Acidicapsa ligni: one gene and its partners. Each later gene encodes a partner of the first gene's protein in a complex. Links are inferred from orthologs where the notes say so. Each region holds a gene or a part of one and is shown in the gene's direction. Other genes may lie near its edges.

Region 1 (3,841 bases):
GAAACGGAAGAAGGTCGTCAAATCATGAAAAATACGCCACCCGCTATCGATAGCTTTTTAAAAGCCGCAATGGCCATGTCGAGGGCTATGTCGAGCGCCGTGTTGATAGCCATGTTGCCCCTCGTCACCGCTTCTTCCACAGCCCGCGCCGCAGCCCAACCACAACAAAGCATGCCCCCGCAGGTCGTGCAATATCAGCAGGCAATGCAGCAGCGTATCGAGCACCTGAAGCTCGGCGTCGTCCGCGTTCTCGCCGTCAAGGACGCCAAAGAAGTCGGCACAGGCATCGTGATCTCGTCTTCACCCCAATCCATCTTCATCCTCACCGCACTCCACGTCGTGCAGGATGCTAAATCCGTCTCCGTCCTCTTCTACTCCGACCAGACCAAACCCATTCCCGCCCGCAAGCTGCCCAAACACAGCACAGCGCTCGATCTCGCCGTTCTCGAAGTAGACGCCTCGCCCACATTCAAGATCCCAGAGGATATCCCCACCTTCAACTTCGCCGCAAACAACACCCTCCTGCCCACCCAGCACATCTACAGCGTGAACGGCGACTGGGTCATCGTCCCCAACAACATCACTCGCCTCAATCACGACGGCGATCCCCAAAAGTTTGAGTACTCCAACGTCTCCGTAGGCGAAGGATTCTCTGGCGGACCCATATTCGACGACTACCAGGAAATCATCGGCATGCACACCGCCCTGAATGGCGAAGGAAGCTATGCCGTCGCCGACAAAATCGACTCAGCCCTGCAAGTACTCGAAGCCTTGGAATACAAGGTTCCCAAAGCAGGAGCCGTAGTCATACCGCCTCCAGTGATTACTCCAGGCAATCCCACAAGACCGCGAAGTAACCAGAAGGGCGATCAAGCCTCAAGCCCCTGTGATGACGGCTGCGAAACCACCCTCGGCGCTCTCCCGCATCTCCACCACTACTCCATCGAAGGCCGAGCAGCCGATTGCTTCGAAGACGTTCTCTCATTCCCGCCCACCTGGCCTACCGCCAAAATCTTCATGCACATTACCTCCTGCCCAGCCCCCTCAAAGTACGGCGTCCGCGGCCAGCCCACGCTGCTCGTTCGTTTCGCGGAGACAGATCGCCAGGGAGATTCCGATATGACGCTCGGCATACTCTCGCTCACCGGCAGCAGCGCCCAGGGCATGTTAAAAGACTCCAACAATACCTACTGGCAGTCCTCCATGCGCAACCCAAACTTCGGCCAGCCCCTCAAACTCGACGCCATCACCATTTCCCTCAAACCACTCGTACCGCACCACTGAACTCCTGAACAGACCTCCGGAACTGAATCCTTGCGCTGCACCCTTGCACTCAGCCCAACGTTTCCCAAACGCAAAAGACAGCCGCTTCAATGCCAGCCATCAACCGCTCCATTTACAATGAGTCGTTATGTCCTGGTTCAAACGAGCAGACGCGAATATCGAGCCCAACGGCGATCCCAATTCCGACTTCGGCGCGGAATCCACATTTGCCCCAGTCTCCGACGACGGTGAGCCCACCCGCGTCAAAACCGAGGGCCTCTGGATCAAGTGCCCCAGTTGCCGCACCATCCTCTTCAAGGCCGAGCTCGAGGCCAACACCAACGTCTGCCCCAAGTGCGGCTATCACTTCAAGATCGGCGCCCGTCAGCGCATTGAGCTCCTCCTCGACCCCGGCTACACCCTCGTCGACGGCGGCCTGCGCTCCACCGATCCACTCAACTTCACCGACATCAAGCCCTACAAACAGCGTCTCGCTGCCGCCCAGAAACAAACCGGCCTTGACGACGCCATCCTCACTGCACTCGGCAAACTCGGCCCCCACGACGTAGTCCTCAGCGCAATGGAGTACACCTTCATTGGCGGCAGCATGGGCGCAGTCGTCGGCGAAACCATCGCCCGAGCCATCGACCGCTCCCTCGCCACCCGTCATCCACTCATCATCGTCAGCGCCAGCGGCGGCGCGCGCATGATGGAGGGCGTTGTAAGCCTGATGCAGCTCGCCAAGATCGCCACCGGCCTCGCCCAGCTCGATGAAGCAGCCATCCCCTACATCTGCCTCCTGACCGACCCCACCACCGGCGGCATCACGGCAAGCTTCGCCATGCTCGGCGATCTGAACATCGCAGAGCCCGGCGCTCTGATCGGCTTCGCAGGCCCAAGAGTCATCGAGCAAACCATCCGCCAGAAACTCCCCGAAGGCTTCCAGCGCAGCGAATTCCTGCTCGAACACGGCTTCCTCGACGCCGTAGTCCCCCGTGGCGAACTGAAACCCTACCTGATCCGCGCCCTCGACTTCATGACCACCAAATAAGCCTTATCGAAATGATTGCCATTCCAGGCAAGTCAAACAAATCCCACGCTACTTGTGGACTTGGTCGTCCCGGGTAGATAAGGCTTGGGAAGCGTTCACCTTACTTCGCACTCGCCCCGTTTCGCTATCGCAGGGAATATATTCACGCCTGATTCCCGTAAGGCTATGACCACCTTTGAAGCGCCTTCGGTGAATACCCTTTAGTAATCTTCCACTACAGATATCTCAGCCGCTTCTTCATTGAAGCGTCATTTATCGCCGGTATCATATGTAACAATCCCCGTCTTGTTCGGCAGATCGCTGTCGATTTATTGAATTGAGAGGATCATAGTGGTTATTCCGATATCCTGGCATCTCTGCTTGCGGCGGATCTGTGTTGCAGCGATCATCGCAAATCTCCAATTCGCTTCAACCGCTGTTGCCCAGCAAGTCACTTCTGTCTCCGGGTTTCACACTACTCCCGATCCCTTCAATGGAGCCCCAGGAGCGGATTCTTCTTTCAATAGTCTGGCGGGTGGTGCCGGACGGGTCAAAGTCAGTCTCGTTTGTACGCAGGATTCAAATTTGGGTCTTCTGGGTATGTTTCTGGGGTCGGTAGAAACCGTTATTGGCTTCACAATCACTCTTTCAGGAGTCTCTGTTGGTCGTCTCTCTGTAGGCCCTACCCACAACAAGACGCCCGATATTGCCGATCCATTCGGTGGCCCGGATCAGCCCGGAATTGAAACCAATACCGCAGGCTTCAGCAAGGTTCCCCTCCGCTATAGCTTCGATCAGGATCCAGTCCAGGGCATGACCGTCCCTTACGTGGATAACCATAACGTCGGTTTCAGTGTGCCGATCAAGCTCGCGAAGTCTTCCGGTACACTCCTGGTCGGCTTCGGTACCAACGGCGGCAACGCCGCAGTGCGCATCAACCTGCACGATCCGGCCATTGCCTCCGTTATTCATAGCTGCAATGCCCCACAGGGAGAAGCCCGCAAACAGCAAGACCAGCAGCAACAACGGCCGGTTTCACGTTCGGATATCTTTACCAGCGCAGGACACTTCTCAGTCGGCAAAGGCCCCGGCGGTATAGCTCTTGGTGACTTCGACCATGACGGCAAACTCGACGTTGTTACCACAAATGCCGGTAGTAACTCCATGAGCATTTTGCTCGGCCAGGGCAATGGTCGTTTCGGATCGCAGAAGGAATATCCTACCGGAGGCTTTCCCGATGCCGTCGCGATAGCGGACCTCGACGGCGATGGCAAACTCGACGTTGTCATAAGCAATTACTTCGGCCCTTCCATTAGCGTTTTCATGGGCAATGGAGATGGAACCTTTGAACCTCAGAGAAACGTTGTCGCATCCACCGGCACAACCCAGGTCATCATCGCCGACCTCAATAAGGACGGTCACCCTGACCTGATCTCTACCAGCCGCCCCAACAACAACGTCACAGTATTAATAGGGCGAGGCGATGGCGGATTTGAGAATCCTAAATATTTTCGTGTAGGTAACGGTCCTGTTCTGGAGGCCGCAGGC
Region 2 (3,272 bases), on another replicon or contig:
GGTTCCAGTCGCGGTTTTGAATCGCTCGACGATCTGGGCTGCGTCCGCGGAGAGTGTAACCGTGGTGCGATGAACTTTATCCTTCTTGCGACCGCCTTGAGCAATGCGCTTCTTGCTCCTGGTGAGTGGTCCGGTTTGAGTTACTGTGCTCATATCAGTTTTATGATGCTCTTTGTGAATCAGGAATGCAAGAATAGAAAAAGTGATGCTCTTTTGGTAATTGCGCATCTTTATTGGAGGGTCTGTGCAATATCGCCGTCTCGGCAATGGTCCGCTCACCGTCTCGGAGATCAGCCTCGGCACCTGGCTTACCTTCGGCCAGGCGGTTGAGCGCGAGGCAGCCGTCCGCTGTGTGCACGCTGCGCTCGATCTTGGCATCACTCTCTTTGACACAGCCAATATGTATGCTGCGGGTGAGGCAGAGAGAGTCTTGGGCGAGGCCCTGCGCAGCTCCGGCCGAAGCCGCGATCAATACCTGATTGCAACCAAGGTCTTCAACCCCGTGCCTCCCGAGCCGGATAAAGGGCTTTCCGCGCCGCAAATTGTCAAGCAGCTTGACCGGTCTCTCGCCCGGCTGGGTGTGGATTACATCGACCTCTACCAGTGCCATCGTTACGACAAAGAGACGCCGCTCGATGAAACGCTCGAAGCTCTCGACCGCGCTGTGAAGTCCGGCAAAGTAAGGTCGATTGGTCTCAGCGAATGGCCGGTTGAAAAGATCCTTGCCGCTGCCGATTCAACCAAAGCGCATGGCTGGACGCCGATGTCTTCGAGCCAGCCTCAATACTCCATGCTGGTGCGCAAGCCTGAGGCGCAGGTCTTCCCCGCCTGCCGCGAACATGGGATCGGCAATATCGTCTTCTCGCCGCTGGCCCAGGGAGTTCTCACCGGCAAGTACAAGCCGGGGCAGCCCCCGCCGGAAGGCAGCCGCGCCGCCAGCCCCGACACCAACTTCACCATGGAAACGCTGGGCCGTCGCTTTCGCAGTGATTTTTTACTGGCTGCGGTTGAACAACTGAACCCAATCGCCGCCGATCTGGGCCTCACCATGACTCAAATGGCTTTGGCGTGGGTATTGCGCCGTCCGGAGGTGTCATCGGCCATCGTGGGAGCCTCCCGGCCCGAGCAACTGGCAGCCAATGCAGCCGGCAGCGGCATCCCATTATCGACGGAGGCGCTGGGGCGGATTGACGCGATTCTTAACCCCGTGGTGCTCTTCCATCCTGTTCCACCCAAGCCCGCCTGGAAGCGGTGGCTTGGCCGCTATTTGTCGCATTGAGCTGCAAACCGTAGAATCGTTAAGGATCGGGTTGGCGTTTAAACCCGCAGGTATTTGTTACCCTACATGAGCGATACGTCCCAAGGTACTTCTGGCAGTGCAAATCAGGCGCAGGCTATATCGCCGGCGTGGATCAAGGTTGAGCGTGCGCGCCATCCCAAGCGCCCCTATCCTATGGACTTCATCGAACGGCTTTTTACCGATTTCAGCGAGATACACGGTGATCGTGCCTACGGCGACGACGAAGCAATCGCCTGTGGCATGGCGCGCTTTCACGGCCAGGAGGTTCTGGTCATCGGCAACCGCAAGGGTGGCACCACCAAGGAGCGCGTAAGGCGCAACTTTGGCATGCCCAATCCCGAGGGCTACCGCAAGGCGTTGCGTGCGATGAAGATTGCCGAAAAATTCAATCGTCCGGTCATCACATTTATCGATCTGCCCGGCGCGTTTCCAGGTCTAGGTGCGGAGGAGCGCGGTCAGGCAGAAGCGATCGCCCGCAATTTGCTGGAGATGGCCAAGCTCAAAGTGCCGACGATTGCCATCATCTCCGGTGAGGGCGGCTCAGGCGGCGCTCTGGCACTGGCAGTCACCGACCGGGTGCTGATTCTCGAAAACGCGCTTTATTTTGTGATCACTCCCGAGGCCTGCGCAGCTATCATGTGGCGCGATGCCGCCCATAAAGAGCGTGCCGCCGAGGCGATGCGCATCACCGCGCAGGAAGTAAAAGAGCTGGGCTGCGTGGATGACATCGTTCCCGAACCGCCTATCGGCGCACATGACGATCATGAAGCCGCTGCTGCGTTGCTCGACTCCTGCCTGCTTTATCACCTGGAGCAACTGAACGCGCTTTCGACAGAGCAGCGCCTCGCAGAGCGAAAGACCAAGTTCCGCAACATCGCCCAGTTCTACACGGAGGGGTAACCATGTCCCCTGCCGTTTTCTTTGTAGGAACTGGAGTTGCCTGGTGACCGCGCCGCAAACTTCAAATCCGTTTAAAGCCGCAAGCAGAGTTGTGCTGGCAGCGATCTACTTCTTTCTGGCGAGAATACTGGCGCATCATGGCGCGCAGGGGCTGGTTTCTGAGGATTGGCTTCCGTTGGCCGAGCAGGCCATGTTCGCGTTTTTGTTGTTGCTGGGCTATGCGGGCATAGGTTTTTCTCTAGACCGTCAACTGCATCCCATCAGTCTGCAGGGTTTGCCGCGTCGTTCCGGGTGGCTGGGTGAAGCGGGTATGGGGCTGGCGATTGGATGGGCGATTGCCGTGCTCTGCGTGCTGCCCATGGTCTTCTTCGGCGGAATCGCGCTGCACTTTTCTTTCACGCTGGTTTCCTTCCGATGGCTTATCGCCGATGCGGCTTTTTTTGCGCTGGCTACACTGGCCATTGAGATTGCATTTCGCGGTTATCCATTCCAGCGCGCGATTGATGCTATTGGAGAACTCCCGGCAGTGCTGCTGATGTCCGTTCTCTATGGCATTTTGCTGGCCTGGCTGCCCAACGCAAGCCACGCCAGTATGGCCGTGAATATAGTCCTGGGACTGCTGCTGGCAATGGCCTATCTGAGGACGCGAGCGCTTTGGCTTCCCTGGGGATTGAGCTTCGGATGGGTCGCTTCGCGCGCGCTGCTTTTCGGTTTGCCGGTGAACGGTATCGGCAATCACTCTTCCGTCGTGCAGGGATATCCCATGGGACCGCTCGCGCTGACCGGCGGAGATTTTGGCCTGGAAGGCACATGGCTGGCTTTTGTCGTGCTGCTGCTGGCGCTGTTTTTTGTATACAGGGCGACCAGCGATCTGAGTTTCATCTATAACGCGCCTGTGCTCAAACCGGCTGGAATGCCCGTCGATCTGGACGCTGCCGCCAAGCGCCAGCATGAGACGGCCACCCGTCCTGAAGTGCCGGAAGTCAAGCCTCTGGTGCAGATTCTCCCTGCAACCCCGCCACCGCTGCCGGTTGCGTCCGACTTGGACAGGCCCGCCAATCCGTTCAATCCC
Region 3 (3,276 bases), on another replicon or contig:
AGGCCCCGAGGATTGGTGCGGGGCAGAAGACAAAGCTGGCATCGGGCATGGTAATTACGATTGAGCCTGGTGCGTATTTTGCAGGTGAGTTTGGCGTTCGTATTGAGGATATGGTAGCGGTGACGAGGACGGGCGGGCAGGTGCTGACACCGTCTCCAAAGGCGCTGATCGAACTGTAGGGAATTTCAAGGAGAACGGAATGTCTGCTTATATCGTAATCACGCGCGAAAAGACGCGGGACACAGCTAAGCTGGAAGAATACAAGAAGCTCTCCGCTCCAACGTTTGAGGAGTTTCCAGTTACGGTGCGCGCCATTCACGGGCGGCACGAGGTTCTGGAGGGGGCTGCGACAGAAGATATCATCATCCTTGAGTTCGCCAGCTACGAAGAGGCGAAGACCTGGTATCACAGCCCGGTTTATCAGGCCGCGTGTGAATCTCGTTTTCAGGGTGGGGACTACCGTTTTATTCTCACTGAGGGCAGTCCGGCTAAATGATAGCCGTTTAAGTCAGGCGCAATTTTTGCTGAAGCAGTAAAGATCTGGAGAGCAAGAGCCAAGTATGAAACAAGACGAAATTGAAGAGCTGAAAGAGCTCATCGCTTTTCTGAAGGAAAACGAGATCGCCGAGTTTGACCTGGATCGTGGCGATTTCAAGGTGAGATTGAAATTCGCTTCGGCGGTTGTAGCTCCTGTTGTGCCGGCGCAGGGTGTGGATATGGCGACGTTGGCGCGCTTGCTGGGCTCGCAGGCTGCTCCTGCAGGCGTGAGTTACGCTGCGCCGGTTGACTCTGTGGGGCATGTCCATGCGGCTGCTTCGCCCGCGACTCCTGCTGCTGAAGAAGAGAATCTGCACATCTTGAAGTCTCCCATCGTTGGGACTTTTTACGAGTCGCCGTCGCCAGGTTCGTCGGCGTTTGTTTCCAATGGAGACAGGGTCGAAAAGGGCCAGGTGATCTGCATTGTAGAAGCGATGAAACTGATGAACGAGATTGAATGCGACGCGACAGGTGAGATAGTGAAGCGTCTTGTTAATAACGGCCAGCCGGTTGAGTACGGCCAACCACTTTTTGCTATTCGGATATCGTAAGTTGCCCATGCTTCGTAAAGTTCTAATTGCTAATCGTGGCGAAATTGCGCTGCGCGTGATCAGTGCCTGCAAAGAGATGGGCATTCGTACCGTTGCTGTTTACAGCGAGGCAGATCGTAATTCGTTGCACGTACGTTTTGCCGATGAAGCTATCTGCATTGGCCCGCCCAGGCCTGGCGACAGCTATCTCAATGTGCCTGCGGTGATCTCTGCGGCCGAAATTGCCAATGTGGATGCAATTCATCCTGGGTACGGTCTGCTGAGCGAAAATGCAAACTTTGCCGAAGTTTGCCGAGCTTCAAATATCAAGTTCATCGGACCTCCGCCGGAAGTTACGCGATTGATGGGCGAGAAGGAAAAAGCACGTCAGGCGATGAAGGCCGCCAGGGTGCCGATTTTGCCGGGTTCAGACGGTGTTGTTGCCGATGCGGATGATGCTCTTGCATGGGCGGCGAAGGTAGGTTATCCCGTTATTCTAAAGGCCAAGGCAGGCGGCGGTGGACGCGGTATGCGTATCGTTCGTTCGGCTGAGGAGTTGCCCAATCTTTATCATGCTGCGTCAAGCGAGGCTGCCAATGCATTTGGCAACGGCGAGATGTACATGGAGAAGTTCATCGAGACGCCGCGGCATATCGAGTTCCAGATATTGGCGGATGAGCATGGCAATGTCGAAGTGTTATTTGAGCGCGAGTGCTCGATTCAACGGCGGCATCAGAAGCTGATTGAAGAAGCGCCGAGTTTACAGATAACTCCGAAGATTCGCGCGGAGCTGACGGCGACCTTGAAGCGTTGCTTGAAAGATATCGGCTATCAGAACGCAGGTACGATCGAGTTTCTGATGGACGAGGATGGCTCGATCTACTTCATCGAGATGAATACGCGTATCCAGGTGGAACATCCGGTGACGGAAGCGATCACGGGCGTTGATCTGGTGAAGGCTCAGTTACGGATTGCCGCAGGTGAGCGGTTGGATGAGATCTTGCCTGCGAAGATCGAAATGCGCGGCCATGCGATTGAGTGCCGTATCAATGCGGAGCATCCGATCAAGTTCACGCCATCCGCGGGGAAGATTACAGTCTTCAATCTGCCGGGCGGAAATGGTGTTCGCGTGGATACAGCGCAGTATGCTGAGGGCGTTGTGCCTCCATACTACGACTCGCTGATTGCCAAGCTGATTGTGCATGGCAAGGATCGCGAAGAGGCAATGCAGAAGATGGAACGAGCGCTGGGAATGTTTGTGGTGGAGGGAATTGATACTTCGATTCCACTGCATCGAGAGATTTTCCAGGATCCGGATTTCAGGGCAGGGAAGTTTGATACGAAGTTTATGGAGCGGTTCCTGGCGAATCGGGTTGCTCCGAGCAGCTAGTATGCCCTGTTTCCCCATTTTTGTTTCCTGATCTTTGCTTCTTGATCTTGTTCTTGAGTCGGTTCCTCCATGAGGGGCCGATTTTCTTTGCGACTGAAACATCTCCCGGGCCGAGCGATGTAATCTTGAGGCATGCGTGATTGGTTGCCTAAGGTTTATCCCATTCTTGATTCTTCTATAATTCCTTTCGTAGATAGAGCCGTATTTCTGGATAGGTTAGGTCGCTCGCTCGCTGGTGCCGAGGTCCGCTTGCTGGAGTATCGCAACAAGAACGGGACAGACGCAGAAGTACTCGCAGATGCGCGGGTGTTACGGGCAGCAATGCCTGAGACGAAGCTGATCCTGGACGATCGCGTGGATATAACACTGGCGGCAGGTTTCGATGGAACTCATGTGGATGCAGGGGACATTCCCATAGCCGATGCACGGCTTCTGCTTGGTCCGCAGCGTATCGTAGGGACGTCGGCGGGCACGTCGGCAAGCGGTGAGTCCGGGGCGAGGGCGGCGGTGGCTGAGGGAGCGAACTATGTATCGTTCGGGCCGGTATTTACCACTACGACAAAGCAGACTTCGGCGCCGACGATCGGAATCGAGGGAGTGCGGCGATTTCGTGAGTTTTCCGGGTCGGAACCCGTTCTGGTGGCTGCGGCGGGAATTACGCTGGACACCGCCCCTGCAATTCTGGAGGCGGGAGCGGATGCTGTCGCTGTAGCGGCTGCTTTGTTTCGGAATGATGACCCCGCAAAGGAGTTTTTGCGGTGGATGGCGATTCTGAGATAAATCTATTGTTTAGAATTAGATGTTGCCTTGTACGGACGA

What was found.
Region 2: the proteins of accD (region 1) and OHL19_RS10310 are in contact, whole or in part, in a solved structure (PDB 8UXZ), measured with the Escherichia coli proteins. The link is inferred for Acidicapsa ligni from one-to-one orthologs.
Region 3: the proteins of accD (region 1) and accC are in contact, whole or in part, in a solved structure (PDB 8UXZ), measured with the Escherichia coli proteins. The link is inferred for Acidicapsa ligni from one-to-one orthologs.

Annotation. Positions count from the first base shown.
Region 1 is NZ_JAGSYG010000001.1:437,986-441,826, forward strand. The notes cover bases 564-3,362. They hold accD (acetyl-CoA carboxylase, carboxyltransferase subunit beta), read left to right. Parts: upstream 564-1,411; coding sequence 1,412-2,314; downstream 2,315-3,362. Other genes in these bases: OHL19_RS01735 (S1 family peptidase), read left to right, coding at 564-1,284; OHL19_RS01745 (FG-GAP repeat domain-containing protein), read left to right, coding at 2,675-3,362. In the rest of the region: OHL19_RS01730 (hypothetical protein), read left to right, coding at 1-28; more of OHL19_RS01735, read left to right, coding at 25-563; more of OHL19_RS01745, read left to right, coding at 3,363-3,841.
Region 2 is NZ_JAGSYG010000002.1:952,706-955,977, forward strand. The notes cover bases 405-3,272. They hold OHL19_RS10310 (acetyl-CoA carboxylase carboxyltransferase subunit alpha), read left to right. Parts: upstream 405-1,345; coding sequence 1,346-2,200; downstream 2,201-3,272. Other genes in these bases: OHL19_RS10305 (aldo/keto reductase family protein), read left to right, coding at 405-1,279; OHL19_RS10315 (CPBP family intramembrane glutamic endopeptidase), read left to right, coding at 2,244-3,272. In the rest of the region: OHL19_RS10300 (hypothetical protein), read right to left, coding at 1-153; more of OHL19_RS10305, read left to right, coding at 245-404. UniProt on the Escherichia coli protein: Component of the acetyl coenzyme A carboxylase (ACC) complex. First, biotin carboxylase catalyzes the carboxylation of biotin on its carrier protein (BCCP) and then the CO(2) group is transferred by the carboxyltransferase to acetyl-CoA to form malonyl-CoA.
Region 3 is NZ_JAGSYG010000007.1:78,343-81,618, reverse strand. What follows is about bases 405-3,276. They hold accC (acetyl-CoA carboxylase biotin carboxylase subunit), read left to right. Parts: upstream 405-1,095; coding sequence 1,096-2,457; downstream 2,458-3,276. Other genes in these bases: OHL19_RS20000 (thiamine phosphate synthase), read left to right, coding at 2,590-3,237; accB (acetyl-CoA carboxylase biotin carboxyl carrier protein), read left to right, coding at 561-1,088; OHL19_RS20015 (DUF1330 domain-containing protein), read left to right, coding at 405-496. In the rest of the region: OHL19_RS20020 (M24 family metallopeptidase), read left to right, coding at 1-179; more of OHL19_RS20015, read left to right, coding at 200-404. UniProt on the Escherichia coli protein: This protein is a component of the acetyl coenzyme A carboxylase complex; first, biotin carboxylase catalyzes the carboxylation of the carrier protein and then the transcarboxylase transfers the carboxyl group to form malonyl-CoA.